4 regions of the Exiguobacterium sp. s102 genome follow, and region 3 is predicted to be linked to each of the others. Evidence: predicted binding sites of a transcription regulator. Region 3 holds the regulator's gene; each other region holds the start of a gene.
The links. Region 3 encodes Rex, which represses fermentation and respiration genes when NADH is low (regulators of the CRP and FNR family bind a similar motif). Its sites were predicted from a motif close to TTGTGAAATATTTCACAA; they were not measured.
Positions count from the first base shown of each region.

Region 1 (7,894 bases), on a different contig from region 3:
TTTGACTTTATCTTTATTTTTGATTAAATACGTGTAATCTGGAATAACATAATCGATTCCGAGCAATTCATCTTCTGGGAACATGACCCCTGCATCAATGACGATGATTTCATCTTGGAATTGAACCACATATGTGTTCTTCCCGATTTCTCCTAAACCGCCGAGTGCGAATACGGCTGCTTGGTGGTTTTTGACGAACTTCATGCGAACGTCGCTACCTTGTAGTCAACACTTTGTTTTTCGTACTCAAGGAATTCTCCACTTACTTCGCGGATGAATTCAACATTAATGTCTTTGATGAGATGATCAATCGATGTTCGCACGTCACGAATGCTCTCTCCTTCAACATACATAACCTCTGTCCGTTCTCTTACTGGTGCTTCCGAACGAAGCGGTTGATAAAATACTTTAAAAATCATACTTAGCAACTCCTTATCAGTCCATTGTTTTTTGTCCTTAGATTAGTATACACGAAAACGGTTCATTTTTTCATCCTTATTCAACAACTGATATCTGCTTGAACCTAGGCGCTATGCTATACTTTCATTTGTAAACGGCTATTCAGCCAATTAAATAGAGAAGGTGAAACCATGGCAAATCAAAAAGTCGTCTTTTTCGATATCGATGGAACCTTGCTTCACGATGGTCATTTCATACCGGAATCGACAAAACAGGCAATCAAACAACTACAGGAAAACGGCGTTTACGTCGCCATCGCGACCGGGCGTGGTCCTGCAATGCTGTCAGGCGTCCGTGAGCAACTCGGCATCGATACGGTCATTGGCTACAACGGTCAAATCGTCGTTCATCAAAATGAAGTCATCTATAAACGTCCGCAACCCGTCGATGATTTGAAACATTTAACATCACGTGCAAAAGAGAATGGGCACACACTTGTTTATCTCGGCGAGAAACAAGGCTTCACGACGCGTCAAACAGACGAGACCGTCGCGACGTCACTCGGCGCGCTCGATATTCCCCTCCCTGCTTATAATGAAGAAGCTTACGAGACGCACGATATCTTCCAAACCCTCGTCTATTGCCAGGCAAAAGAAGAATCGATTTATACGCAAAACCATCAAGCATTCGATTTCATTCGCTGGCACCCACAAGCGATGGACGTCATCAATGCCGGATCGTCGAAAGCCGATGGAATTAAACAATTCCTCCGTTTAACGGATATCAAACGTGAAGATACGTTTGCTTTCGGTGACGCGCTGAACGATCTCGAGATGCTCCGCTACGTCGGAACAGGCATCGCGATGGGCAATGGATTAGACGAAACAAAAGCCGCCGCCGACTTCGTCACGAAACACATTCTTGAAGACGGCATCGCGCACGGTTTAAAAAAATTCCAATTAATTTAAAAGGGATACAAAAAAAGCTGAGGAGATCCCTCAGCTTTTTACTTTATGGATGGCTCGTTCGAGACGATCCAAATCTTCGTTTTCTCCAATAACGACAAGGTAGTCGCCCTTTTCAATGACTTCATCAGCTTGTAACGAAATCATGACATTTTCTCCCCGTTTGATGGCGACGACGTTCGCGCCGTACTTACTTCGTAAATCAAGATCAATCAATGTTTTGTTTGCCATGCGATCGCTGACCTTGATTTCAACGATTGAGAATTCTTGAGACAGGTCAAGATAATCCAAAATATTCGAACTCATCAGGCCGTTCGCAATCCTAACCCCCATGTCACGTTCCGGGTGGACAATGAAGTCAGCACCGATTTTCCGCAATACTTTTTCATGGTAATCGTTCGTCGCTTTGACAGTGATTGATTTAACACCGAGTTCCTTTAAAATCAACGTTGTCAAAATCGAAGCTTGAATGTTTTCCCCAATCGCAACGATGACGTGATCAAAGTTTCGAATTCCAAGACTTTTCAATACGTTCTCATCCGTCGTATCGGCGATGACGGAATGTGTCGCAATGCCCATGTATTCATTGACACGTTCTTCATCGGAATCAATCGCTAGAACGTCATACCCATTCTTCGATAATTCACGGACGATCGAACCACCAAAACGCCCCAAACCAATTACTGCAAACTCTCCATTCATGTTCAACTCTCCTTCAGATTTCGCTTCGTCAGTAGTAGTGTACCCGATTCCTTCTTAAAATACTATAAACGCCTTCACAGTGCGTGAAGGCGTTTAAGATCTCGCTATTTTTTTACTTTTTCGCCTCTGACATAATCGTTATCAAACAGGAACAATCGTAAAATCAGATAGAGTGCCGGAATCAATAATAATAGTCCGAAGATAAAGACTACGACAAGCGACGTCGCCATTGTTTCGTTAACGACCGCTTTATTGATATCGATGTACGGATATAAGATATACGGTAAATGAGTATAGCCGTATCCGAACCATGCAACTCCGTATTGAGCCATGACAGCGATAAAGGCAATTCCATAATTCCGCTTCAGGTAGACGAGTGCGACTGCAACACAGAAAAACACAAAACTTGCTGCGAACCACCACCAGTTACCATTCAAAATGTTTTCATAATGCCATGCAGCTTGATTCTTTAAACCAAAGAAAACAAGTCCACAGACGATGATCGTTGGAATGCTCCAAAAGAGCGCCCATTTCCGAATCAAGTCACTCGCCCCTACGTCTCGCGCCTTATCTGCGTAGAACAACAGGAACATCGCACTAATATAAAGGACAGAGACAATCGCAAGTGCTACGACTGACCAGGAATAAAAGTTCGTAAACAATTTCGTCCCTAAAAACTCAACCGTTTCATTCGTTTTACGAATAAAGCCACCTTGACTAATCGTCAACGTCGTCGACATCGCAGCCGGAATCAAGAGCCCCGTCGCACCATAGAGAAACGTATAGAACATACTATCGTTCGAACCGTAGTTCGCAAAGGCATAAAAGCTACCGCGAATCGCAATCAGAACGAGTACGATTGATGCAGGCACGAGAAGTGCCGTTCCATAGTAATAAGCTGTGTCCGGGAAAAACCCGACGAGACCAACAAAGAAGAAAACGAAGAAAACGTTCGTCACTTCCCAAACGGGCGAAAGGTAACGTAAAATCAATCGATTCGTCAAATGATCTCGTTTTGTATATTTCGAGTAAAATGCGTAAAATCCAGCACCGAAGTCAATTGAGGCAACGATGAGATATCCATAGAGGAACGTCCAAAGTACGGTTATTCCTAGTGTTTGAATGTCCAACTCGTTCCCTCCTTATTCTTTATCGTCCGCAAACATCGCTTCACCGCGAGTATGGTGATCGTCTGCGAGTTCTTTACCGACAGGATTATTCTTAAACATACGGAGCAATACGACTGTACAAATCGTACCAAGTAAGAGGTACAACATGCTGAATAGAATCAGCATCGGTCCGACTGCAGTAGATGTCGTCGCTGCGTCAGCCGTTCTCATAATACCATATAGCGTCCATGGTTGACGCCCGATTTCCGCGTACATCCAACCTGCTTCAATCGAAACGATGGCAAGTGGTCCACCAATGAAAATACCGCGCAGTAACCATTTATTATACGGGTTCAACTTCTTCAGTCGGAATGCGAGTATGAACAAGGCGGAAATCGCTGCTAAATACATCCCGATCGATACCATGATATCGAAGAAATAGTGGACGAATAACGGCGCTTGGTCTTCTTTCGCAAATTCATTTAGACCGATGACTTCTGTATCTGGTGCTCCACCTGCAAGAATTGACAAGGCGTATGGAATCTTAACCGCACCTTTGATGTCATAACTACCATCTTCTTGTTCATCCAAAATCCCACCGAAAATCAATTCTGCTTCATTTGTCGTTTCAAAATGCCACTCCGCTGCTGCTAATTTTTCAGGTTGATATTTCGCAAGATACTTTCCTGAAAAATCACCGACGAGCGCTGTCGAGAAGGCGAAAATCAATCCAGCCATGACTGTCAGACGAAGTGCCTTTTTGTGATACGCCGTCTCGGCTGCGGACAGTGTTTTCTTGCGCAATAGATGGAACGCAGCAATTGCTGCTAAGATGAACGCAACCGTCAAGTAAGCAGATACAATAACGTGTGTCGCTTTTGTTGGCGTTGCCGTATTGAACATCGCTTTTAACGGTTCGATTTGTGTTAACGTTCCGTTGACAATTTTAAAACCTTCCGGAGAATTCATGAACGAGTTAACTGTCGTGATGAAGAAGGCTGACGCCGTTGCCCCGATGACGACCGGAATCCCGATTAACCAGTGTAACCATGGATTTTTAAAGCGATCCCATGTGTACAAGTAAATCCCAAGGAAGATCGCTTCAAAGAAGAAGGCGAACGTTTCCATGAAGAGCGGCAAAGCAATCGTCTGTCCGGCTACTTGCATTAATGAAGGCCATAAGAGCGATAATTGTAATCCGATTGCCGTCCCCGTAACGACTCCGACCGCTACCGTTACGATATAACCGCGCGTCCAACGTCGTGCTAAAAGAATATAATCTGGATCTTTTCGTTTAATTCCAATGTACTCGGCTGCGAGTACCATCAACGGAACTCCTACACCAATCGTTGCAAAAATGATGTGAAATGCTAATGTGAGCCCTGTCAATAATCGACTGAGCATAACTGGATCATTGAACATGTGTGTGCCCCCCTCTTCCTAAACGTACTTCTATATATGTTTATATCCGTATCATAGAGAACATAATCATTTGTGTCTGTTCTAAATGTTTGATGTAACAAATTGTTCACATCTATTCGTGATTTTCTTCACAAAACGTTCGAAAACTAGATGATCTCGCTAAATGAAAACCCTTTACTTCGATTTGAGGCGAAGTAAAGGGCATTTCTACAGTCTTTTTACGATTCATTCAGTTTACACATATTCACGGAAGTAATGATCCAGTAAATTAATCACAAATGGGATCGCCTCTTCATCCGGATTCAACGTCGGCTGATGTAAACCGGACGTTGGATTATCGATTCCAAGCCAAAACATCATGCCTGGGACTTCTTTTAACATGAATCCAAAGTCTTCACCCGTCATCGCAGCGTCGCATTCAACATAATTTGCATTCATCTTAACGAATGAAGAAAATTTATCGACGACGTTTTGATCATTCACGACTTCGTAATAGCGGTTTCCAAATTGCAAATCAATTTTCACGCCAAATGACGCTTCAATTCCACGAACGATGTCACGTACCCGTTCTTCTAATTTTTCCATATCAGTACCGTTCAACGCACGCATCGTTCCATCTAGCACAGCTCGACCGGCAATAACATTTTCACGAATCCCCGCATCGACCTTGCCAATCGTGATGACACTACAATTCATCGGATTGATTGATCGACTGACGATTGTTTGCAACTGCATGATGAGTGCAGCCTGAGCAACGACCGTATCGACCGTCAAGTGTGGAAATGCAGCATGACCACTTTGACCATAAATCGTGATGTGAACTTCCCGCGCACTGGCAAATAATACGCCAGGACGACTCGCAATTGTCCCGACCGGATATTCAGGTGCCACATGGAGACCATACATTTCACTCGGACGATATTTTTCGAATAATGGACTTTTAATCATCGGTTCCGCTCCACCCGGACCTTCTTCTGCCGGTTGGAATAAGAAGACGACGTCATCCATGATCGGTAACTCGACAAGACGACGAAGCAGACCTAACGCAATTGACGCATGGACGTCATGCCCACAGGCGTGCATCATTCCCGGATGCTCCGAACCAAAAGGAAGACCCGTCGCTTCTTCGATCGGCAAACCATCGATATCTGCGCGGTAACCGATTGTTCGATTTCCGGTCAACCCTTTAACACGAACGAAAACACCTGTTTCAAACGTATCGTAGCTGACGCGGTCTTCAGGATAAGAGCGAATCTGATTTAAAATAAAGGCTTGCGTCTTGAACTCCTTGAATCCTAATTCAGGTATTTTATGAAGTTCTCTTCGCATTTCAATCGCGTATTCCATCTGACTGACTTCCCCCTTCTTCTTTTACGATGTCCCAAAAGGCTTGGACTTGTTTTAACTCAAGCATGGATTCCGTCGATAAAATCCATGTATCGCGTTTCAGTACTTTACCCGAAGACGTCTTCAACGGAATCTGCATCACTTCGCTCGATTCTTGAATCGTTGACTCTGGTAAAATCGCGAATCCAATGCCGTGTAACGCCATTTGTTTACAAGTTTCGATTTGGTCGACGACGAGCGTCCGCGCAGGCGGACTTGAAAAACGATCCTGCCACCACTCGAGTATTTCTTGATAGTACGTCGAATCACTTTTGAACTGAATGAATGGTCGGTCCGTCTTACGCAACTGTTCAAGCGTCGTCAACTCACTATCAACAAGATAGAGCGGGTCTGAGAACAACCGTTCCTTGACGCCCTTCCAGTCCGGATTACCTCGAATGATGCCGATATGAAAATGTTCTTCGAGCATATGCCGCATCATTTCACTCGACCACCCTGTTACGAGTTGGACGCGTACATGCGGGTAACGTTCCACGAAACGTTTCAACACGCGTGGCAACCAATATTGACCCATGATGGAGGCGACAGCAATCCGAAGGGTCCCGTAGACTGCCCCTTCTTCGGCAGTCAGTTCACTTTTCAGTTCTAATTCTTTTCGATTCATTTCTTTTGCGAGCCCAATGACTTTTTCTCCTTGGGGCGTAATGCTTAATCCACGGGAAGAACGAATGAACAACTTCGTCGCCCACCTGCGCTCAATCGCAACCAATCGTTGACTGAGTGCCGGCTGCGAGACGAAAAGACGTTCGGCTGCTCTTCGCATATTCAGCTCTTCCGATAAAGTTATCAACATTTCCATTTCCGACACTTGCAATGTAAGATTCGACTCCTCATGATATAAGATGGCATTAGTTTAACACGTTAGGAAGGAAGGTACATATGTCACGCTATCATTTTATGTTAATCGTCTCAACGATTGCGACCTTAGGAAGTCTGTACTTCAGTGAAGTTCGCGGTTTCATCCCTTGTCCACTTTGTTGGTGGCAACGCTTGTTCATGTATACGACGGCATTTTATTTAATCATTACACTCTTTCGGAATCGCCCCGTCGATGCTCTTTTCGTTCGACTATATGTTGGAATCGGTTGGGCAGTTGCTGCCTATCACGTTGTTCTCGAACGCCTCCCGGATGGCGAGGCACTCTGTACGAATGGTTGCCTGATTCAATGGGTCAACTACTTCGGTTTTTTGACAATCCCAATGATGAGTTTAATCGCCTTCACCCTCTTATTGATCCTTGCCTTTTACCCGAATAAACAAAGTGCATAAGTTGCAGATATCTGTTCAAACAAATGCGTCACGTAGAACTCACTACAAAAATTAACGCACAGGAAACCCGAGCGATTCCATTTCGATAACAGGAATGCTCGGGTTTTTCATTTCCTTCCGATGCCGATACTATGCTTGACCGTTTCACTGCCACTCCCTCGACACCGCGTAGGCACTTGAAAAAGATAATTCCGATAACTGACCTTCTCCTTCACACCAATCACCTACGAAAGCAATCGACGTATCCGCTTCCAAAAAGCAAGGCAACGGCCTTTGTCCCATCTTCCATTTGATTTCTTGAACGATTGCGCGTTTCATCGTCCGCTCTGTCACAAGGCGATCTCGCCACCCTGGATAGTGGTGATCTAATAAGTCATGGGCGTGCTGTACTTTTTCTTCAATATATGTCGCTTGACTGACCTGTTTATGATCAAGATATGCGACGACTTGTAAGACTTGTCCCTCTTTCGGAGAAATGCTTGCATCATAGTGTGACAAATCCGTGACGAAGACTTGATGGTCTCGATCGAATACATAAGAAAAAGGAGTATCAATGTAAGGACTGATTCCGACATCATAGACTAGGGCTTCGGCTGGTTCAAACTGCGCGTATGGTTCAAT
Region 1 is NZ_JACSML010000001.1:636,447-644,340, reverse strand. It holds gene rnjA (ribonuclease J1) at 1-204, opposite strand, end outside; gene KNQ02_RS03090 (DNA-dependent RNA polymerase subunit epsilon) at 201-419, opposite strand; gene KNQ02_RS03085 (Cof-type HAD-IIB family hydrolase) at 591-1,367, shown strand; gene KNQ02_RS03080 (potassium channel family protein) at 1,398-2,066, opposite strand; gene KNQ02_RS03075 (cytochrome d ubiquinol oxidase subunit II) at 2,171-3,196, opposite strand; gene KNQ02_RS03070 (cytochrome ubiquinol oxidase subunit I) at 3,209-4,597, opposite strand; gene KNQ02_RS03065 (N-acetyldiaminopimelate deacetylase) at 4,832-5,944, opposite strand; gene KNQ02_RS03060 (transcriptional regulator CcpC) at 5,928-6,818, opposite strand; gene KNQ02_RS03055 (disulfide bond formation protein B) at 6,884-7,273, shown strand; gene KNQ02_RS03050 (FAD-dependent oxidoreductase) at 7,418-7,894, opposite strand, start outside.
Region 1: a site for Rex is predicted at 4,714-4,731, ahead of KNQ02_RS03070 (cytochrome ubiquinol oxidase subunit I). Genes of this name have one in related genera too.

Region 2 (7,894 bases), on a different contig from region 3:
ATTTACGAGTTCCTCTGCCGCATCCTTGCTCTTATAATAATTAATCACAACTTTAAACCCATTGTTCACCAATACTCTTGCAATCGTCGCGCCAAGTCCCCGACTGCTTCCCGTCACTACTACCGTTCTGTTCACTGTCTTCCACTCCTTCATCGTCTTTTGCAACTTAAATAGCGAAGTCGTAAACAAAAAAAGCGCAACTCTCCAAAAGGAAAGTTGCGCACGTCTAAATAATCACATAGCAAAAAACCGACAGACTGGTCTTCGCTGGTTTATTAGAGTCTACACTTCCCTACGCTAGTACGAACTAGTTCAGGTTCAAAGGGTTTGAGTATCTACTCATCTCAGTTTAGCAACACCCCTAGTGATTCTATTCAAGTTACCTTCACTTTAGCGGTCTTAGAAATATCTGTCAATAATGACAAGACAGTTTTATCGGTGTCTCTTCTGATTACGAACGAAAGCCTTGCCTCCGTCGACCGGAAGCAAGGCTCTTTTGAATTGCCATGATTTTTTTCTCTGTTATACGCCTTCGTACGCAAGCTCCATGATGTTCCGAAGTTCCGTCACGAGCGGCATTTTTGGATTCGCTGTCGTACATTGATCTTCGAATGCATCGACGGCCATCTTGTCGAGTTTTGCTTCAAAGTCGGCTTTTTTGATGCCTTGGGCTTTGAATGACATTTTGATGTTCAACTGTTGTCCGAGTTCTGTGATCGCTTGGATTAGTGATTCGACACCTTGTTCCGTTGTCGCTGCCGGTAGTCCGAGATAACGCGCGATTTCTGCGTACCGTTCATCAGCGATAAATGATTCATATTTCGGGAACGAAGCGAGTTTCGTCGGTTTCGCTGCATTGTAGCGGATGACGTGTGGCATCAGAATCGCATTCGTCCGACCGTGTGGCGTGTGGAACTCCCCACCGATTTTGTGCGCGATCGAGTGGTTAATCCCGAGGAAGGCATTGGCAAACGCCATTCCGGCCATCGTTGACGCATTGTGAACTTTTTCGCGTGCTTCGGCATCGTCACCATTCGCATAAGCGCGTGGCAAGTAGTCGAAGATCATCTTGATCGCTTTTAGCGCCAGTCCATCCGTATAGTCGTTCGCGAGGACGGAGACGAAGGCCTCTGTCGCATGTGTCAAGACGTCCATTCCGGTGTCTGCCGTGATTGATGCCGGGACCGTCATGACGAATTCCGGATCGATGATTGCGACGTCTGGTGTTAATGCATAGTCAGCAATCGGATACTTGACGTTTTTCTCTTTGTCCGTGATGACGGTAAACGGTGTGACTTCAGATCCTGTTCCGGACGTCGTCGGAATCGCGACGAACTTCGCTTTGTTACCGAGCGCCGGGAATTTATAGGCCCGTTTCCGGATATCGAGGAACTTTTGACGTAAGTTCGAGAACGTTTCGTTCGGTTGCTCGTAGAAGAGCCACATGCCTTTCGCTGCATCCATCGCTGATCCGCCACCGAGGGCGATGATCAAGTCCGGTTTGAAGTCGCGCATCGCTTGCGCTCCTGTCTGAACCGTTGCAACCGATGGATCCGGTTCGACTTGGTCGAAGATCCGGTAGCTGACGCCTGCCGGTAAGTTGCGGATGACTTTATCCGCGTAGCCGAACTCGACCATCGCTTGATCGGTGACGATCAACGCACGTGAGACATCTTGAATCGATTTCAAGTATTGGACTGAATTTTTTTCAAAGAAAATCTTTTCCGGTACTTTGAACCACTGCATGTTCACGCGTCGTCTCGCCACCTTCTTGACATTGAGTAGATGTTTCGCCGTTACGTTTTCAGAGACGGAGTTTTTCCCGTAAGAGCCGCAACCGAGTGTCAGTGATGGTGTCAATTCGTTATACAGATCACCAATCCCACCGTGTGCTGACGGGCTGTTGACGAGAATCCGGCAGGCTTTCATCCGCATTCCGAATGCCGTCATCAAGTCGTCATTCGTCGTGTGGATGACTGCCGTATGACCGAGGCCACCGATTTCAAGCATCCGTTCGGCGACATGGAACGCATCTTCCGTTGACTGGACGCTATACGCACCAAGGACAGGGCTTAGTTTTTCGTGTGAGAGTGGTTCTTCTGAGCCGACTTTTTCAAGTTCTGCGACGAGCATGACGGTGTTGCTCGGAACGTCGATGCCGGCTTTTGCTGCGATCCAGGTTGCCGGTTTCCCGACGATGTCGGCATTGACGGCACATGTATCGGTTTTGATGACGAGCGCTTCGAGACGTTTTTTCTCATCTGCTGTACAGAAGTAGCAACCGAGTGCTTCCATCTCCGCCCGGACTTCCGCGTAGATTTCCTGATCGATGATGACCGCTTGCTCCGATGCACAAATCATGCCGTTATCAAACGTTTTGGAGAGGACAAGGTCACTGACGGCACGTTTGATTTTTGCTGTTTTTTCGATGTAGCACGGGACGTTCCCCGGTCCGACACCGAGTGCCGGTTTTCCTGTTGAATAGGCTGATTTGACCATGCCGGCTCCGCCGGTCGCAAGGACCATCGCGATATCCGTGTGGTTCATCAAGACTTTTGTTGCTTCGAGTGACGGTTGTTCGACCCACTGGATACAGTCACGCGGTGCGCCGGCTTTGACAGCCGCGTCACGTAACGTTTTCGCTGCTTCGAGTGAGCAGTTTTGCGCTGACGGGTGGAAGGCGAACACAATCGGGTTTCGTGTTTTAATCGCGATCAACGCTTTGAACATCGTCGTTGATGTCGGATTCGTCACAGGTGTGACGCCACAGACGACACCGACCGGTTCTGCGATATAGGTGATGCCGTTTTGAACATCTTCTTCTAAGACGCCGACCGTTTTTTCATCACGGAGACTGTTATAGATATATTCCGTCGCAAACATATTTTTAATCATTTTATCTTCAAAGACACCACGTCCTGTTTCTTCAACGGCGAGTCGTGCCAGTTCAACGTGACGTTCGAGACCGGCAAGCGCCATGTCACGGACAATCGTATCGATTTTCTCTTGATCAAATGTTAATAATTCCTGTAATGCGGTTTGACCTTTTGCAACGATTTTATTGATCGTTTGTTCGACAGGTGATACGTCTTGTTTGATTTTTTCTTTGACAGCCATGTTAGGTTTCCTCCCTATTTTGGAACGAATCTGAGTCTGCATTTCCCTACTAAATGTTAGGAATGCCAAGCTGATATTCAATAGTTTGTGCTTTCCTTCACAAATCAATCATACCGCCTTTTTGATGATTTGTGCATGACCATCCTGTGAACTATTTCACATCATTGAAAACGTTCTCATTCTCAAAAGGTGTTGTCGGACAAGGCATCCTTTTTGAATCCCTTGCCTGTGACTTTTCTCACAGCACCTATTTTCTTTGCTTGTCTGACGGACAAAACATCGTGTAATCTATTAAAAGATACATATTTATTTGTTTTGAAGGAGGAAGTTTCATGACAATCGTCAATCAAATGCTTGCGTTCAACGAACAATTCGTCGAAGAAAAACAATACGAACAATTCATCTCGGATAAATTCCCTGATAAAAAGGTCGTGATCTTAACGTGTATGGATGCCCGCTTGACGGAACTCCTCCCGCACGCGCTCGGTCTAAAAAACGGCGATGCGAAGATCATTAAAAATGCAGGGGCCGTTCTGTCACACCCATTCGGTTCCGTCATGCGCTCGATCCTCGTCGCCTTGTACGCACTCGGGGCGGAAGAAGTCATCGTCATCGGTCACCACGACTGCGGCATGAGTACGATCGATCCGGCAAACATGATTGCCGAGATGGAAGGACGCGGCATCAATCAACAAGTCCTAAAGACACTCGAAGCATCCGGCGTCGACTTGAAGCAATGGTTACGCGGGTTCACGTCAGTCGAAGAAAACGTCAGTCATTCCGTCGGTCTGATTAAAAACCATCCATTATTACCACCGGGCACGAACGTCCACGGGCTCGTCATCGACCCGGGAACAGGGAAACTCGACCGCGTCGATTGCTAAACTTGTCCTTATATAGTAGAAAGAAGGTACGACCGACACCGGTCGTGCCTTTTTATGTTTTTTTCTTGACAGCAAAAAGAACGGTCTGTATGATACTTTAGTATAGTACAGTGATACCAAAAGAAAGCGTGGTTTTATAGTTATGTTCAATGCTGTTGTTTTAGCCGTTATCCTTTTATTTGTCTTAGCCATCTTCCGTGTCCACATCGTCCTCGCGATGGTCATCAGCGCTCTCGCCGGTGGTTTACTCGGCGGTCTTGGTTTAACGAAAACGATCGAAAGTTTCTCAGGCGGTCTTGGAGCCGGCGCAGAAATTGCCCTCAGTTATGCCTTGCTTGGTGCGTTCGCCGTCGCCCTGTCGAAAACAGGTTTGCCGGACGCCCTCGCACATAGCTTGATTGCTCGCTCAAAAGGAAGTGCCGATGCGACGTCGGTCAAGAAGTTAAAAGGGTTCATCATGTTCGCGATTTTATTACTCGCAATCAGTTCACAAAACGTCTTGCCGATTCACATCGCCTTCATTCCGATCATCATCCCGCCATTACTCGGTCTGTTTAATGATTTGAAAATTGACCGGCGCCGGATGGCCATCATCATGACGTTTGGTCTCGTCACACCGTATATGTTTTTACCAATCGGTTTCGGTGATATCTATCTCAATCAGATTCTGTTACCGAACTTACAAGAAAACGGGATGGACACCGCTGGCGCATCAGTCATCAAAGCGATGGCGATTCCGGCGCTCGGGATGTTGTTCGGATTGTTACTCGGTTTATACAATTACCGGAAACCGCGTGAATATGAGATGCGGAACATCGCACCGGACGATTACGAGATTCCTGTCGTCACGAAATCCAAATTATTACTGAGTTCAATTGTCGTCATCGCGACGCTCGTCGTCCAATTGACGACGGAATCGATGATCATCGCCGCGACGACCGGCCTCCTGCTCTTCCTCGTGTTACGACTCGTCCGCTTCAGCGAAGCAGACGATGTCATCACACGCGGTATGCGGATGATGTCGTTCATCGGATTCGTCATGATTTCAGCGAATGGCTTCTCAAACGTTTTACGTGAGACAGGTGATATCGAACCACTCGTTGAAAACTCAAAATCGTTAATGGGCGATTCGCAGCTCGTCGCTGCCTTCGTCATGCTATTGATTGGATTACTTGTCACTGTCGGAATCGGTTCAAGTTTCTCGACGATTCCGGTCATCGCCGCCATCTTCGTGCCGCTTTGCATCCAGTACGGATTCAGTCTCGAGGCGACGATTGCCATCATCGGTACAGCCGGTGCACTCGGTGACGCCGGTAGTCCGGCAAGTGATTCGACACTCGGACCGACGAGCGGATTGAATGCTGACGGACAACACGATCACATGCGTGAAACGGTCATTCCGACATTTTTACACTACAACTTACCATTGCTGATTTTCGGTACGATTGCTGCTGTCATTCTTTAATGAAGAAATCATCTCGTTTTAACGACGGGGTGATTTTTTTCTTTCCATTTTGCGTGGACTTCTCTAAAATGAAGGGATGAAGTGCAATTAAAGGAGTGTGGAACGTGTTATCTAGCGTCGTCAATACCGTCTTACTATATTTAGCCGACTTAGGTTATGTCGGAATCGCGCTTGGCTTGATGATTGAAATCATCCCGAGTGAGATCGTCTTATCCTATGGTGGGTTCATGATTTCTCAAGGGACGATCGGCTGGCCACTCGCTATCGTCGCCGCCGTCATCGGTGGATTGTTCTCGCAATTGTTTTTGTACTGGTTCGCCCGCTACGGCGGTCGTCCCCTCATCTTGAAGTACGGAAAATATGTATTGATCACGGAACACCATCTTGATCTCGCAGAACGTTGGTTCGTCAAATACGGACAAGGGGTCATTTTCGGGGCACGATTCATCCCCGTCGTCCGCCATGCGATCTCCATTCCGGCAGGTCTCGCCAAAATGGATCAAACAAAGTTCTCAATCTACACGATTCTCGCAATCATCCCGTGGTCGATTTTATTTCTCTATCTCGGTGAGACACTCGGAACGAACTGGCGCTCGATTAAAGGCGTCGCCGCTCCCTATACGAACGGCATCTTAATCGCAGCGGTCGTCATGATCGTCTTGTACGTCGCCCTCAAGAAACGCCAACGTACGACGTAATCCGTTTACAGCCTGTCCTACTGCGACAGGCTTTTTTTAAAAGGAGTGATTTCTATTGGAGACATCAAAAACCGTAACCATGCATCTGGATCGTGTCACTGCCTCACATATCCGTGGAACGCATATCGCGACGGGACTGACGATTGCCGGTCATATTCTACTCGTCGAACAAATCTACGATGAAAAACGACACCGCCCTTTCTTGCATGTCCATCGGATTCATGACCAGTGGCGCAATACGATCATCATCGCCCAGGAAGACGTTGAATTCAGTTATGTCGAATCGTTTTCCGACGGACGGATCCTGCTCGTCGCCTCGCGTTGTGATGACGATGTCGACGGATCATGGTTACCAAATGCTTTTATTTACGATCAAGTCGGTCATCTGATTAACAGTTATTGTCTAGACGACGGAATTCAAAATGTCCAAGTCGATGAGCGTGACCACATTTGGGTCAGTTATTTCGATGAAGGCGTCTTTGCTGACGCCGCGACCAATTCAGTTGGGTCGTTCGGCCTCGTCGCTTTTAACGACCAGGGGAAAGTCGTCTTTAAAAATCGCGACTATCCCATCGATGACTGTTATGCAATGAACGTCTCGTCTGCGAATGATGTCTGGTTCTTTTATTACTCCGACTACCGGATCGTTCAACTGCAAGGAGGAACGAGTCAGGCGTTCCACGCACCGAAACGGCCGTTCACAGATTTTGCTATTTATAAGGACTATCTCGTCTCGACGGATAATACGCAGACCCACGTCTTACAGCAACAAGGAAAACGGTATGTCGAGCAAGGACGGATGTCCTTCATGTCGGAGCAGGATGAATGCTTGTCCGGAACCATCAAGATGCGAAAGAATCAAATTGTGTTGACGACAGATACACGTCTTTATACAGGTGCTTTAAGTGATATGATTTTTGACGCGTAACGAAAGCACCTGTCAAAGAACGGACAATCGTCCTCTGACAGGTGCTTGTTTGTGTCATTTTTTTAATGCTCCCCGTGCATTCAGTGCCGCAAACACGACCATCGCAAGACTGAGAACGGCCGCGACAAGCACCCCTTGCGTATAGATACTCCAGTCAATCGTCTCACGTAATAAAACGGCACGCATCCCTTCCATGATGTAGGTCGTCGGATTGAGTGTCGCCGCGATTTTTAACCATTCCGCTTCAATCAACTCTTTCGGGACGAACGTCGTCGATAAGAAAATCAATGGGAAGAACAACAACGTTCCGGCTTGTGCGGCCTGTGCATTGCGTGTTTTCAGGGCGACCCCGACCGAATAGCCGGCAAAGGCAAGTCCGAAGCCAAGCGCAAGGACAATCGTCAAGAAAAAACCTGCAGCTCCAGCAGGAATCGATAATCCAAGTAAAAAGCCCATGCCGAAGATTAACAACGTCTGAACGAACAATTGTAACATCCCGGCAAGCATCGGTCCGAGGACGATTGCTGTCCGCGAAACCGGTGTCAACAGCAGCCGTGCAAAATACCCGCTTTCGATATCCTTGACGAGGGCTTGTCCCGCGCCCCCTGCTCCACCGACGGCACCGGAGACGATTGAGACGGGTAAGATGAAGTTCAAATAATCGACGCCCCCGAACTGGGGTAAGCTCGAGATGCCGGATAATCCGCTCGTATAGACGAGCAGGAAAAAGACGCTGATGATTAAATTCGGGATGAATGAGAATGGATTCCGTAACGTCACGAGTAAACTGCGTTTTGTCAAA
Region 2 is NZ_JACSML010000002.1:595,921-603,814, reverse strand. It holds gene KNQ02_RS08090 (3-oxoacyl-ACP reductase) at 1-153, opposite strand, end outside; TPP riboswitch at 273-373, opposite strand; gene adhE (bifunctional acetaldehyde-CoA/alcohol dehydrogenase) at 523-3,117, opposite strand; gene KNQ02_RS08080 (beta-class carbonic anhydrase) at 3,450-4,001, shown strand; gene KNQ02_RS08075 (Na+/H+ antiporter family protein) at 4,144-5,466, shown strand; gene uptA (undecaprenyl phosphate transporter UptA) at 5,571-6,164, shown strand; gene KNQ02_RS08065 (hypothetical protein) at 6,220-7,092, shown strand; gene KNQ02_RS08060 (ABC transporter permease) at 7,147-7,894, opposite strand, start outside.
Region 2: a site for Rex is predicted at 3,262-3,279, ahead of adhE (bifunctional acetaldehyde-CoA/alcohol dehydrogenase). Genes of this name have one in related genera too.

Region 3 (7,894 bases):
GATGAACAACAGGACGACGGCATTAAAGGCATCCGGCCGGATGAAGGCCGACACGTAGTCGGCATACATCGGAACGAAATAGAGCACCCCGGACAATAATCCTTGAACGAGGTTGATGACATAACTTTTCGAGCGCATTAGTGGAAACTCTCCCATCGTTCCATCAGTTCGAGGAGGTCCGTATCAATCTGATCCCGTTCTGCCGACAGCGCCGTCGCCTTCGGAATATCGTTGAAGACTTCCGGTTCGCAAAGCAGTTGTTCGATTTCAGTTGATCGTGTTTCCAACCGTTCAATGTCTTGTTCGAGTTGTTCGAGCTGTTGTTTCTTTTTTCGTTCTTCTTTTTGCGCATCTTTGTCGATGCTTTTCGAAGCAGCGACTTTGATTGCTTTTTCTTCCTCTGCTTCGAGGCGGGCGATTTCTTCTTTCTCGGCCTTCTTCTCCATATAGTAAGAGTAGTCGCCGAGATAATCCGTCACACCGTCCGGATTCATCTCGATGACGCGTGTCGCAACCCGGTCGATGAAGTAACGGTCGTGGGAGACGAACAGGAGCGTGCCTTCATAGTCGACAAGTGCGTTCTCAAGCACCATCTTCGAATCAAGATCGAGGTGATTGGTCGGCTCATCGAGAATGAGGACGTTCGTTTTGCGTAATTTTAACTTCGCGAGGGCGAGGCGTCCGCGCTCGCCGCCGGATAATTCGTGGACAAGTTTAAAGACATCATCACCACTGAACAGGAATTGACCGAGGACGGACCGGACTTGTTGTTCCCGCATCAACGGCCACTCGTTCCAAATTTCATCGATGACCCGGTTGCGGTCGTTGAGCTCGGCCTGCTCCTGATCGTAGTAGCCGACAGAAACGCCGGTCCCGAAACGATGTTCACCGAATAACGGTTTAATCCGGTTGACAAGAACTTTCAGTAACGTTGATTTTCCGATTCCGTTCGGACCAACGAGGGCGAGGGATTCGCCGCGTTGTAATCGGAACGTGATGCCTTTTGAGACGGCTTCTTCATAGCCGACCGCGAGTTGCGTGACTTGTAACACATCGTTCCCACTTTGTTTTTCAATCGGGAACGACAGGACGGTGCTGCGTTCATCCCCATCCGGACGATCAATCCGGTCGACTTTTTCAAGACGTTTGCGGACGCTTTGTGCGCGTTTCGTCGTCGTCGCCCGTGCGATGTTACGCTGGATGAAGTCTTGCATCTTCGCGATGTCTTCCTGTTGCTGTTCGAACTGCTTCATCTCTTGTTCATACAGTGCTGCCTTTTGTTCCAAGTACTTCGTGTAGTTGCCGGTAAACTTCCGGCAGACGTTCCGTGACAATTCATAGACGACGTTGACGACCTGGTCGAGGAAGTAACGATCGTGGGAGACGATCAAGACCGCTCCACGGTAACCAGCCAGGTAACTTTCGAGCCAAGAGAGTGTATCGATGTCGAGGTGGTTCGTCGGCTCATCAAGAATCAACAGCTCAGGTGCCTGAAGCAACATCTTCGCCAGTGCGAGTCGCGTCCGTTGTCCACCGGATAGCGTCTGGATCCGGCGTGAATAATCGTCCGGATAAAAACGCATCCCGTGCAGGACGGAGCGGATGTTGGCTTCGAACTGATAGCCGCCGGCGTCCGAGAAGTCATGTTGTGCCTGATCGTATGTTTTCAACAGACGGTCGTAAGCAACAGCATCATTCAAGATATGGTCCATCCCCATCTCAATCTCCATCCGACGGAGCGAACGTTCCTGCTCTTGCAGGTGTTCGAACACGGTCAACATTTCATTCCAAATCGTTTCATTCGACTCAAGACCACTGTCCTGGGCGAGGTAACCGATTTTCACTTCCTTACTCTTCATGATCTCACCAGAGTCATGACTGAGCTCTCCGGCGATGATTTTTAAAAGTGTCGATTTTCCGGCACCATTTCGTCCGACGAGCGCAATCCGGTCCCGCTCCTGCACTTCGAGTTTAATATTGTCTAAAATCGGCTCAACACCGAATGATTTTGATAGTTGGTTCACTTGTAAGAGAATCATAAAAACATCCATCCTTCCACCCTTTAGTCTATCATGAAAAAAACGCAGGAGTCCCGTGGAATATATTATTTGTTAGTCTATGTGAAGTGGTTTACAATCAAAGAGAATAGAATTCTTTGCATTGATTTGGGTGCCACGTCAGAACGTGGCCGAAGGGGGAACTGCAGTATGAATGGGCCAGACACAAAAATACCACAAGCGACGGCGAAACGACTGCCGTTATATTATCGTTTCATTCAGAGTCTTTATAACTCAGGCAAGCTGCGCGTCTCTTCAGCAGAGCTCAGTGAAGCGGTCAAAGTCGATTCAGCGACGATCCGCCGCGATTTTTCCTACTTTGGGGCGTTAGGGAAAAAAGGATACGGTTACAACGTACAACATCTATTGACGTTTTTCCGAAAGACACTGAATCAGGATGAAGTCACGAATGTGGCACTTGTCGGGGTCGGACATCTCGGAACGGCGTTTGCAAATTATAACTTTTTAAAGAATAATAGTACTCGGATAGTCGTTGCGTTTGATGCGGACGAAAACAAGGTCGGAACAACGACGCAAGACGTTCCTATCTATCATGTCTCTGACATGAAAGAGCAAATCGAAGCGAACAAGGTTGATGTCGCCATCTTGACGGTCCCATCCCAGTTCGCACAGTCAGTAGCGGATGAGTTAGTTGAGTATGGTGTGACCGGAATCCTGAACTTTACACCGGCGCGGTTGAACGTACCGGCCCATGTTCGGGTCCATCACATCGATTTGTCGATCGAGTTGCAGTCACTAGTTTATTTCATGAAGCATTATTCGCAATCAGCTGAAGGAGTGAAATCATAATGGAAAACCTTATTCCATCAACCATCGCGTTCATCGGACCGGGGAGCATCGCCTTGATCGGTGCCGTCGCGTTGATCATCTTCGGACCGAAAAAATTACCGGAGCTCGGTCGTGCTGCCGGTCAGACGTTAAAAGAGTTCAAGAGTGCGACACACGGCATCATGGACGATGATAAAGACAACAAGGATGAATCGAAAGAGAAGTGATTAAATTATGGCGATTGATCAAGAACAGAGTGTGACATCGCATCTAGACGAGTTGCGCAAGCGGATCGTCTGGTCACTCATCATCGTCGTCGTCTTGTTCGCCGCGGCCTTTCCGCTCGTCCGACCGCTCGTGCGTTTTCTGCAGTCGGACCTGAAAGAGCTCGGCATCGGATTGAATGCCTTTAATGTGGCCGATCCCCTGATGTTGTACTTGAATTTAGCGTTCATCATCGCGGTCGTCCTGGCTTCACCATTTTGGATGTACCAGCTATGGGCGTTCATCCGACCCGGTTTATTCGAACAGGAACAGAAAGCGACCTTGACGTATATTCCGGTCACGTTTTTCTTATTTTTGTCCGGAATCGCGTTCTCTTATTTTTGGTTACTTCCGTTTCTACTCAAAGTATCGACGGAACTTGGGCAAGAGCTCGGCATCGAGCAAGTCATCGGGGTCGAAAACTATTTCAGTTTCTTAATACGGCTGACGATTCCGTTCGGTATCTTGTTCCAACTGCCGGTCGTGACGATGTTCTTGACTCGTCTTGGACTCGTGACGCCATTGTTCATGCGGAAAAATCGGAAATATGCGTACTTTGCGCTGTTTGTCATCGCGGCTTTAATCTCACCACCGGATGTGACGTCACATCTGATGATTTCGGTACCGTTGTTCGTCCTCTATGAAATCAGCATCATGATTTCAGCCCGGACGTACAAAAAAGTACTGATTCTTGAGCAACAGGCGGAGCTTGAACGGCAAGCGGATTTGATGCGTGAGTTGAATAAGTAACAGTCTCCTCTCGGTCGTTTCGGCGACGGAGAGGTTTTTGTTTGGAAGCGCTCTTTTTATATTGAAAAAGTGAATCGATATGGTTTATACTGATTACAAGAATATGAGGGGGCTTAGCTCAGCTGGGAGAGCGTTTGGCTGGCAGCCAAAAGGTCGTCGGTTCGAGCCCGATAGTCTCCATATGTACATCACTTGGCATTTGCCGAGTGGTGTTTTTTGTTATAGTGGTGGCGGCAAAACAGAAGCTTACAGCCTGGATGATGTTGATGAACCGATTGAAGTCGTTTTCTGTGTTTATCCTTTTGAGGGAATGGGAAATTTCTTAATAGGTAATCAAGAGGGGGAAGCATTATGAATCCATTTACGACGTTAATTGCCTTCATCGTCGGCTGTCTTGTTCTGTATCTCGGAATCCGTGATAAGAACGGTTGGTTGATTGGTGTGGCACTGATTCCGTTAGCAATTGTTGCGTATAGCGTCATCTATCTCATCATTCAAGTTTCAGCCTAGAAACTCCTTTTTTAAGGAAGTTTCTTTTTTTTTGAAACATAACTGGTAAACTGTAAGTATATGACAGTATAGACAGTTGAAACGAGGGAGGGCATTTCAGGATGGAACAAACGCTCCGCGAGGAACGATTACAGGCGTTGACGGTTGCTTATATCGAAAAAAATCAATTGCAGAATAAAAGTTGGGTCATCGCTGCCTTGATGGCGACAGCAGGAACGTTTACGGAAATCTTCAGCACGACCATGTACTTGAGTCTGTTACCGCTTGTCTTTCTCGTGTTTGATCTCCCGTTTCGACTCGAAAAACGAAAAATCCTGGCGCGCTATCTCTCAAGCGACCAAGTGATGAACCAATCGTTGCTGTGGCTCGGGATTCAATTCGTCTTGTACGGTTCGCTGTACACCGTGATACTTGAGACGAAAGAGATGTCGATCTGGAAAATTGCCCTTTGGATGCTGATCATCCTCGCACCGGTCTATTACGTTACGGACTGGTTGTTTAAAAAGATTGCCCGGTCAGGCGATCCCGACTTCGTCAGTGATAAAGAAATTCATGCGAATGTTAAAGAAGTGGAGGAGTGACAGGGTGAGTACATTGATTGAAAAACATACACGGCTCCAGCTGTTGGCAGCGCCGATTAAGAAAGTCCAGATGGGGGTGTTAATTCCCTTACTTTTGATTGGAGTCCTGTTTTGGTTCATCCCGAGCTTGCGACAAACGGGTTTATTTACAACGTTCGCACTCTCTTTACTGGCGTTAGGTGCTGCAGTGAGAGAAGTCATTCGCCTACAGGTTTTAAAGCAACGCCTCGCGAAGGACGTCTATAGAAAGACGGTCTTGAAAGTGGCACGTGTGTCGATGATCGGTTCGTTCATCCCGATCCTTCCACTTTATGTGGGGACTATTTTTCCACAATACGCCGGTATTTCTTTTACGGTCTTTCTTGTGTCGATCATCGTCGCCTATTTGATTGTGTCCCGATTGAACAAACAAGCGAAACAACTGGATCCGGCATTCGTCACGATGCGTGAGATTGAACGTTACCGTAAGTAAGCGAAACACACAAGAGGAGTGAACGGATGAGAAACACTTTAAGCACGTATCAAAAATGGACAAAAATCAGCCGGCAAATCCGGACGTATGTAATTGCGGGCGTATTTTTTGCGGTGCTGTTCTTCTCCGGAAGCGGGCACCTGACGGATTCAGCAGTTGGATTTTTGATTCTTACGCCGTTACTCGCCTATAATGGCATGCAGCGAGTGATCCAATCCGTTCTGTTAGTTCGGTCGAAGGTACAGGCGCGACCACTTGGTCTGCTGTTCGGTGGGATCACTTTACTCGAAGCGGTCTTTATTGCGGGTGCCGCAGTTGTCGCCCCGCACCTTGGACAGTGGGGCTATCTGTTTCCGCTAATGTTGTGGATTTCAGGGATGCTGCAATTTCAAAAGTGGACGGACCGGACGGTAACGAAGCTCGATAAAATGGATTTGCTTGAGACACCGGACCGAAAAGGAATCGAACACCGTCATCCGACGGGCGAAGGAATCGGGATGTAACGAGGAGGCAGACGATGGAGAGCATGCAACGCGAGCGGAAAATGGATTATATCCGATTTTCAAAACAGGCACGTTACATTCAAACGGTCTTGTTTGGACTGGTATTGTTTGTATTTCTCTTTTTAGCAGACGATTGGCATCTGACAGAATCATCGTTTCAGTATTTTTTGTTAGTCCCTTTGTTGTCCTATCAATGGATCGTCCGATTCCTGAAGTACCGCTATTTCAAGAAGCGGTTTGACGGGCTTGAGGCCTGGGATCATCTCGGACTACCGTATATATTGATCAGTATCATCGAAGTACTGGTCGTCGTCCTGGGGCAAATCATCACGCCCTACGTAGCGCGTCCCGAATACATCGGACCGTTCCTTGTCTTTTTCCTAACGGTGCTGTCATTGGACCGAATTGTCGATAAACGGATTAAACGACTCGATCCGACACACTTATCAGAACAGGAATTGATCCGGGCGGAACGGGAAGAAAAACGAATCAAATATTGACTGGTCATCTTAGAGCAACAAAAAAACGCAAGAAGGCGGCGGATTCCGGATTCGCCTACTTCTTGCGTTTTTAGTTGTGACCGCATCATGTAGAGGTTATTTTTTTGACAGCAAATAAATGAAGTAAGGAGCACCGATGATCGCAACAACGATTCCTGCCGGGATGCCTTGCGGGTCAGCGATGTTCCGACCAATCGTATCGGCGAGGACGAGTAACCATCCGCCAATCAAAACGGCGATCGGTAAGAACAGTTGATGCCTTGGACCGACGAGGGCGCGCGCGATATGGGGCGCCATCAAACCGATGAAGGCGATCCCGCCTGTTACAGAAACGGCGGATGCAGCGAGTGCGACAGCGGCGAGTAACAGTTGGATGCGCTCCTTTTCAATCGCGACGCCGACGCCGATCGCAACCGGTTCATTCAGCGCCAGCAGATTGAGTTTGTTTGCTTTATAAAACGTAAACGGTACGAGAATAAGCAGCCAAGGCAATAACGCGTAGACGAATGTCCAGTCCGTTCCCCAGATGTTCCCGGCGAGCCATTTGGCGATGAAGTCGACCTTCTCGCGGCGCGCGGATGAAATCAGGACGACCATGATGCCGGATAACGCCATCGAGAATCCGACTCCGGTCAAAATCAGACGGATCGGTTGCAGGCCACGGACACGGTCATACGATAAGGCATAAATGGCAATCGCTGTGATCAATGCCCCGATGAAGGCAGCAACCGGTAACCCATAGATGAACGCACCGACATCGACCGGGAAGTAAAGGAAGAAGGCGGCGATGGCGACACCAGCACCTGTATTGATACCGATGATGCCGGGATCTGCGAGTTCGTTGCGGGTGATGCCCTGAAGAATCGCACCGGATAAGGCGAGTGCCATGCCGGCGAGTACCGTGATTAAAATCCGCGGCAGGCGGAGTGAGAACAAAACAAATTCTTCTTTGAACGAGCCTTGACCGAACAGTGTCGGCAGAAGCCGGTCGTACGAGAGGGAGGCGGGCCCAAGCCCGATACTGATGATGATCGTTCCGAGCAATAACAGACTAAAGACGATAAAGATCAACCGCTGACGGCGGCGGAGCGATGTTTCAATCATGAGAACGCACGACCTCCTTTGCGGACGATGAGTAAGAAGAACGGCAGCCCGAGCATCGAGACGATCGCAACGACCGGTGTTTCGTATGGAGCATACAGTGTCCGGCCAATCGTGTCCGCGAGTAACATGAACGTCGCACCGAAGACGGCGGTCATCGGGAGGATGAAGCGGTAATCGGTGCCGACGATTGCGCGGACGATGTGCGGAATCATCAAGCCGATGAATGCCATGTTACCGACTAAAGCAACGGCGGCCCCGGCGAGCAGGATGACGACGACGTAGAGTACACCTTTAATCCGGGTGATGTTTTGCCCGAGCCCGAGTGCGACTTCTTCTGATAAGCTTAAAATCGTTAATTGACGTG
Region 3 is NZ_JACSML010000007.1:113,700-121,593, reverse strand. It holds gene KNQ02_RS14215 (hypothetical protein) at 1-138, opposite strand, end outside; gene KNQ02_RS14210 (ABC-F family ATP-binding cassette domain-containing protein) at 138-2,039, opposite strand; gene KNQ02_RS14205 (redox-sensing transcriptional repressor Rex) at 2,208-2,867, shown strand; gene KNQ02_RS14200 (twin-arginine translocase TatA/TatE family subunit) at 2,867-3,073, shown strand; gene tatC (twin-arginine translocase subunit TatC) at 3,081-3,860, shown strand; tRNA gene KNQ02_RS14190 (tRNA-Ala) at 3,968-4,040, shown strand; gene KNQ02_RS14185 (hypothetical protein) at 4,212-4,370, shown strand; gene KNQ02_RS14180 (hypothetical protein) at 4,472-4,951, shown strand; gene KNQ02_RS14175 (hypothetical protein) at 4,956-5,423, shown strand; gene KNQ02_RS14170 (hypothetical protein) at 5,450-5,926, shown strand; gene KNQ02_RS14165 (hypothetical protein) at 5,941-6,426, shown strand; gene KNQ02_RS14160 (FecCD family ABC transporter permease) at 6,523-7,530, opposite strand; gene KNQ02_RS14155 (FecCD family ABC transporter permease) at 7,527-7,894, opposite strand, start outside.

Region 4 (7,894 bases), on a different contig from region 3:
AAAATTACTTTGGCTTGCACTGAAACTGGTGACCGTACTTATATCACTAAAAAGAACAAGCGTAACAACCCAGAGCGTCTTGAGTTGAAGAAATACAACCCACGTCTCCGTAAGCACACACTTCACCGTGAAGTAAAATAATTGAGATGGAAGCCGTCACCTTGTGTGATGGCTTTTTTTGTGAATGGGGGAATACTATATGAATAAAAAAGCAGCGCGACGGGTAATCGGTGAGCGACTGAACGAGTTGGAAAACCGGCAGGAGCGGGAACGACGAATTGCAGAGCAGTTATTTGTATTGCCAGAATGGATGAGTGCGACATCAATTGCGGTGACCCTCTCGTTTCGAAACGAATGTTCAACGGATCGAGTCATTCAACAAGCATGGGCGGATGGAAAACGTGTCGTCATTCCGAAGGTCATCGGTCAAGAAATGAGATTTTTTGAACATTCGCCAAGCAGTCGACTGATTGAGAATTCGATGGGGATTTTTGAACCGGATGCAACTGCTTTTGAAATTGCATTGCCGACGATTGATCTTTGTATCGTACCGGGTCGTGCCTATATGCGTAATGGCTATCGCTTAGGATGGGGCGGTGGGTTTTATGATCGTGCGTTGATTGATTTTTCAGGTCCGACGCTTTCGATTGCATTTGCCGTTCAAGTCGTGGAACGATTCGAAGTAGAATCATTTGATCGCCCGGTTGATACAATTGTCACTGAAGATGAGGTCATTCAATGTCATTAACTGTTCTTCTATTCATCTGCTTAGCTCTCGGATATGCTGGCTATCAATTTGGATTATTAACGAAAAGCGGTGCATTGTTGACGATACTTGTCGGCAGCACGGTCGTCTATGCGCTCGATTATGAAGGATTAGTCCTGTTACTGTTATTCTTCGGTAGCTCTAGCCTGTTATCAAAACTCGGTAAGGCACGCAAGCAGTCCGTCGATCAAATCGTCGAGAAGGATGGTGCACGAGATGGTTGGCAAGTACTTGCCAACGGTGGAACCGCTATGCTTGCTTCGATAGGCGTTGTACTGACAAATGAATTTGATTTTTTATTAGTTTTCTTGATTGTCATTGCTGCTTCGAATGCAGATACATGGGCATCCGAGATTGGTCCGCTTTCTAAAAAAGAACCGATTTCAATCCGGACGTTTAAACCGGTCTTACGAGGAACGAGCGGCGGGGTATCTTTACTCGGGACACTCGCGACAATCATCGGTGCATTATTTATCGCGACAGCGGGTGACATTCTATTCGATTTGTCCGTAAAGCAATGGTTGATCGTCGCGGCCGGAGGTGTCCTTGGCAGTATTCTCGATACGGTGTTAGGCGCTACCGTTCAACGAAAGTATCGTTGTCAGATTTGTGGCAAAGAAACCGAGAAAAAAATCCATCATGGTACTACGACACAATATGTCCGAGGGTGGAAGTGGCTAGGGAATGACGCCGTTAATTATTTGTCCAGTACGCTAGCGGGGCTGATTGGTTTCATGTTGTATCGATTGTGGTAATGGAAGGTGAAGTACCTGACTTCCTTATGTTAGGATATTGTTGACACAAATTAGACAAAATGTGACCGTTTACACAGTCTTTAATAGTTTGTGAAAGATGTTACAATCTAATTGTGATATAGTTAACAAACTTTTAATTTGTTTGGAAGGGTGGACATATCGGATGGAATTACATGCTAAAGTTACACGCGTTGCGTTAATTGGTGCGGGGGCAGTAGGATCAAGTTTTGCGTATCAAATGACGACAGCTGGACTTTGTGAAGAACTTGTCATCATTGATGTGAATAAAGCAAAAGCTGAAGGGGAAGCGATGGATTTAAATCACGGGACGCCATTCAGTTCTTCGCCGATGCGGATATGGGCAGGGGATTACGTGGATTGTAAAGATGCCGAAGTCATTGTGATCACGGCCGGTGCACCACAAAAACCGGGTGAGACACGACTTGACCTCGTTGCGAAAAATGCTTTAATCATGAAAGAAATGATGCGCCAAATCATGGAATCAGGATTTGACGGCATCATCGTCGTTGCATCAAATCCCGTTGACATCATGGCACATTTAGCATGGAAATATTCTGGTTTACCAAAGTCACGCGTCTTCGGATCAGGAACGGTACTCGATACGGCACGCTTGCGCCAAATGTTAGGAGAATACTTTAATATCGATTCACGAAACGCCCACGCCTATATTTTAGGTGAGCATGGCGACACGGAATTCGCTGCCTGGAGCAACTCAAGAATCTATGGAAAAACGATTGATGAACTGCTTGCAGAAGACGATCGTTATTCTCAAAAAGATTTAGATCAAATCTATATCAATGTACGCGATGCAGCCTATCATATCATTGAACGAAAAGGTGCAACATACTATGCGATTGGACTTGGTCTCGTTCGGATCGTCCGTGCGATTCTCGGGAACGAGAACTGTTTGTTGACTGTAGGAGCGCACGTTGACGGACAGTACGGGATTTCTGGTATTCATATCGGTGTACCTGCCGTGATTAACCGACAAGGTGTGCGCGAAGTCATCGAGGTGTCGCTGACGGATGAGGAATTAAAAAAATTCCATCATTCGGCGGAAGTTTTACGTCAAACGATGGAACCTGTCTTACGTTAAATCGGAAGCGTCAATCGTACCCACTGAACTCGGGCAAACGGAGTTTCAGTGGGTACGATTTTTTGATTAAAAAAAGGACGCGATAAAAAATCTGAAAACTAGGTTTTATTTTACTAGAAAAAGGTTATGTTAGGGATAGAAGAGTTTTTCATGTCTTAAGAAACATTAGAAAACTCACAAAGGGGAGAAACGATAGTCATGTATACATTTCGAACGTTAACAAAGGAAGATGCAGAACAGTATTGGCGCTTACGCCTCGAAGGTCTAAAAAATCATCCGGATGCATTTGGTCATTCTTTTGACGATGAGCAACAAACGCCGCTCGAAGAAGTTCAAGAGGGGCTAGAAGGAGATCCGGAGTCTGATGAAGTTTGGATCGGGATATTCGATGAAGATACATTGTTTGGATTTGGTCAGGTCAAACCGTACGAACTGTCACGGGAATCACATAAGGCGATGATTTCTGGTGTCTATATCTCACCGGATTATCGTGGGGGCACGGGTCGCGCCCTAATGGAGGCCTTGATTGAAGAGGCGAAACAAATTCCGGAAGTCGAACAAGTCATTCTAGCCGTCTTGTCAGGAAATGAAGCTGCTCAAAAACTCTATGAATCACTTGGTTTCGAAGTATATGCAGAAGACCCTGATTCGGTCAAACTAGAGGATGGGACGTATCGAGATGACATTTGGATGAAAAAATACGTCTAAATGAAAGAGTTAAGAAGTCATTTAAAGGATGAAAGTCGTAGCGCAACTGTTGCTATGGCTTTTTTTCATAGTAGGCGGTCGCTTTTTTTGATTGTGCATTCTTTTTCGACTGGAGAGAGATATTTGGTATCATAAGAAGGAAACGATTTCATTAAAATAAGCCGTCCTTCCTTAAAAAGGACGTCAAACGAGGAGCGAACAAGATGAAAGCTGTGATTGAGACGATTCGTGAATTAGTAGAAATCCCAAGTCCGACTGGATTTACCGCGCATGCTCTTACATATGTAGAAAATCGATTTAAAGCAGAAGGAATTACGTATAAAAAGTTAGAAAAAGGAGCATTGATCGCTACGTTGCCCGGACAGTCTTCACGGATTCGTTTGTTGACAGCACACGTCGATACGCTCGGGGCGATGGTCAAAGAAATTTTGCCGACAGGTCGACTGACGTTATCACAACTTGGCGGTTATGCGTGGACGGCAATCGAAGGTGAAAATTGTCTCGTCCATAAAATGGACGGACAGACCGTCTCAGGAACGATTTTGTTCCATCACTCAAGCGTCCATACGTCACGCGTGACGAACACGGAAGAGCGAAATGCGACGAACATCGAAGTGAGACTCGACATCCGGTCAACGACGGCAGAGGAAACACGGGTAGCAGGGATCGAAGTCGGTGACATCGTGACGTTCGATCCGCGATTTATTCATACCGAAACAGGTTTCGTCAAATCACGTCATCTGGACGATAAAGCATCCGTCGCCCTGTTGCTTGAACTGATCAAGGAGTGGAAAAACGAGACATTACCGCATACGACGCAAATTCTGATTTCAAATTATGAAGAAGTCGGATTTGGTGGGAATGCCGGTTTTTCTGAAGACGTCGCAGAATACATTGCAGTCGATATGGGCGCATTAGGAGAAGGACAACACTCGGATGAATATACGGTATCAATCTGTGCGAAAGATAGTTCAGGACCGTATGATCTTGCATTACGTCATCAGTTCACACGTCTTGCCCAAAGCCATTCGATTCCGTATAAGGTCGATATCTATCCATATTACAGTTCTGACGCTTCAGCAGCCGTCAGTGCGGGGCACGACGTCCGTCATGGACTGCTTGGTCCAGGAATCGAATCGAGTCACTCGTATGAACGGACGCATGAAGCGTCACTTCAAGCGACGTATGATTTACTGAATGTGTTCGTGAAGGAGAAAATGAATGATGAAAACACTTTATGATGTGCAGCAGTTATTGAAAACGTACGGGACGATTGTCTATTTAGGCGATCGCGAGTCGGATATAGCAATGATGATGCTCGAACTCGATGAGCTCGAGCAAGCCGGTGTGTTAGAAAAAAAGCAATATGATTCAGCGAAGGTGATTTTGGCACATGAATTCAAAAAATCACGACATTTGTAAGAGAAAAATCTTGTGCAACCCTTTGCACAAGATTGCCGTTCAGCTAAACTAATAGAGATGAAATCATTTACGAATAAGGGAGCTATGCAGATGAAATGGTTACTCGGGATTGATATTGGTGGAACGACAGTCAAGATGGCAATTCTTGATTTACAAGGCATCATCGTTGAAAAATGGGAGATCGAGACGGTTATCCTGAATGATGGGGAACAGATTCCAGGCGACATCGCGACATCTTTTTTTGAGAAATGTAAAGAGAGTAATAAACGTCCGGAAGACTTCGTTGGTGCCGGAATCGGTGCACCAGGCTTCATCGACTTTAATACCGGTGTCGTCGAACGTGCCGTAAACATCGGTTGGAATAACTTTGAGTTGATTGGTGAATTTGAACGATTGACGGGTTTACCGGCTGTTATTGAAAATGATGCGAATGCAGCGGCAATTGGTGAGATGTGGAAAGGTGCCGGTAGTGGAGCGACGGAGTTACTTGCTGTGACACTCGGGACAGGCGTCGGTGGTGGATTGATTACGAACGGTCAAATCGTTCACGGGACAGTCGGGATGGCAGGAGAAATCGGGCATATCACGATGTTAGCAGAAGGCGGCGTCCTGTGCGGTTGTGGACGAAAAGGATGTCTTGAAACGATCGCCTCTGCGACAGGTGTGGCACGTCTCGGGCTCGAAAAACGAAAAGGACAGCAAACGGTTCTGAACGATATTCAAGCCGTGACGGCGAAGGATGTCTTCGATGCCTATACGAAAGGCGACCGGGTTGCGACGGAAGTCGTCGAGGAAGTGACGTTCCATCTCGGATTAGCAATCTCGAATCTCGCGAACAGCATCAATCCGGAAATGATCGTTATCGGTGGTGGGGTTTCAAAAGCAGGGGATGCTTTGATGGTACCGCTCAAAAAACAATTTGAACGCTTCGCGTTACCGCGTGTGTTTGAGTCGACGACTTTCAAAATTGCTGAACTTGAGAATGACGCAGGTGTCATCGGTTGTGCATGGCTTGCGAAACAAATGTTCTTGAAAAAATGATTTCATTAAATTTCAGAAAAAGGTTCGCTTTTGCGAATCTTTTTTTTGTTTACAAACGTAAGGAAAGTATGTGATTGTTAAGTATCTGCTTTGTTCAGGTTGCATTTTTGTAAAAGTAAGCGTAAAATTTTCACGTGATACGGGTATAAATAGAATATGGATTGACGTGTAAAAGTTCCAGGTCAAGAACACACGTATATTAGGAGGCAGGTTTTTATGCAGCAAGACTCTGGCATTTGGTCGCGCATGCGACTAAAGGTAGGCCAAGGTGTGAAAAGCACCTACACAGAACATAAACTTTTTTGGATTGCGACATTGTTAATTTGGTTAAAAACGTATGTAGCATACACGCTGTTTTTCGATGTTCCGATTACGAATTCAGCACAAGCATTCATCTTACTGATTAATCCAATCAGTTCGGCGCTCTTCATGTTTGGATTTAGTTTCTTCTTCCGTGGTAACGTTCAAAAATGGTTCATCTACGGAATACTCGTCCTGGCGACGCTCGTTCTTTATGCGGACATCATTTTCTTCCGCTTCTTCAATGACTACTTGACGTTACCGGTCTTGTTCCAAACATCAAATGCTGAGACGGTCTCAGCATCGCTTACATCATTGTTGACATGGGCAGACTTATTGATTGTCGGCGATCTATTGATTCTTCCATTCTTCTTACGGAAAATGGACATGTCTAAAAATGTCGCGTCACGAGGACGCGCGATTTTAGCGTTCGTCGCAGCAACTGCTGTCTTCCTTGGAAACTTGGCACTTGCTGAAACGGAACGTCCGGAACTATTGACACGGGCATTTGATCGCGAACTACTCGTCAAAAATATCGGAACGTTTAACTTCCATATGTATGACGCGTTGATTCAATCAAAAACATCAGCACAAAAAGCTCTTGCGGACAGTTCTGAATTGTCGGAAGTTCAAAACTTCGTCGCGTCGAAGTATGCTGAGCCGAACCCGGTCATGTTCGGTAAGTACGAAGGTAAAAACGTCATCGTGATGTCATTCGAATCGGCCCAATCATTTGCGGTTGGTCTGAAAGCGCCGAATGGTCAAGAAATCACACCGAACTTAAACAAATTAATTAAAGAGTCACATTCATGGGATAACTTCTACCATAATACGGGACAAGGGAAGACATCGGATGCTGAATTCATCTTAGAGAATTCAATCTATCCACTTGGGCGTGGTTCTGCGTTCTTTACGAATGGGGAAAATGAATTCCGGGCAACACCAGAGATGTTAAAAGAAGACGGCTATTATTCTGCCGTGTTCCATGCGAACAATAAATCATTCTGGAATCGTGACATCGTCTACAATAGTTTTGGTGTCGATCGTTTCTTCTCGGAGACCGATTATGATCTCGGTAACCCGGATGATTTAACGGAGTGGGGTTTACTCGACGACAAGTTCTTTGAACAGTCGTTACCAATGTTGAAAGATCTTCCACGTCCGTTTTATTCGAAGTTCATCACATTGACGAACCACTATCCGTTCGAAATGCCGAAACCGGAAGATGAACTTGTCCCACCGCTTGAGACGAGCTCGACGACATTGAATCATTATGTCCAAGCCCTCGCATACCAAGACATGGCACTCGGTAAGTTCATCGATGGTCTGAAAGAGGATGGTACATGGGACGATACAATCTTCATGTTGTATGGTGACCATTACGGAATCTCGACGAACCATAACGCGGCGATGGCGGAACTCCTCGAAAAAGATGAGTTGACGGCATATGACGTCGCTCAGTTGCAACGTGTTCCGTTCGTCATTCACTTACCAGGACAAACTAAAGGTGTGAAGCACGAAGAAGTGGCGAGTCAAATCGACATGAAACCAACGTTGCTCCACCTATTAGGAAAAGACTTTAAGGATGAAGTCTTATTCGGAACAGACTTGTTCTCAAAAGAACATAAAGATTACGCCTTGTTCCGTGATGGGTCTATCATTACCGATAAAACCGTTTATACACAAGAAACGTGTTATGACCGGAAAACAGGTGAAGAAGTGACGGATGAAGAAAATGGAGCCATCTGTAAAGAGGCAGTCAAACAGTCTGAAAAAGAACTCGGT
Region 4 is NZ_JACSML010000002.1:224,190-232,083, forward strand. It holds gene rpmG (50S ribosomal protein L33) at 1-141, shown strand, start outside; gene KNQ02_RS06075 (5-formyltetrahydrofolate cyclo-ligase) at 200-748, shown strand; gene KNQ02_RS06080 (DUF92 domain-containing protein) at 739-1,521, shown strand; gene KNQ02_RS06085 (L-lactate dehydrogenase) at 1,685-2,638, shown strand; gene KNQ02_RS06090 (GNAT family N-acetyltransferase) at 2,837-3,346, shown strand; gene KNQ02_RS06095 (M42 family metallopeptidase) at 3,550-4,587, shown strand; gene KNQ02_RS06100 (YqgQ family protein) at 4,571-4,768, shown strand; gene KNQ02_RS06105 (ROK family glucokinase) at 4,853-5,809, shown strand; gene KNQ02_RS06110 (LTA synthase family protein) at 6,026-7,894, shown strand, end outside.
Region 4: a site for Rex is predicted at 1,633-1,650, ahead of KNQ02_RS06085 (L-lactate dehydrogenase). Genes of this name have one in related genera too.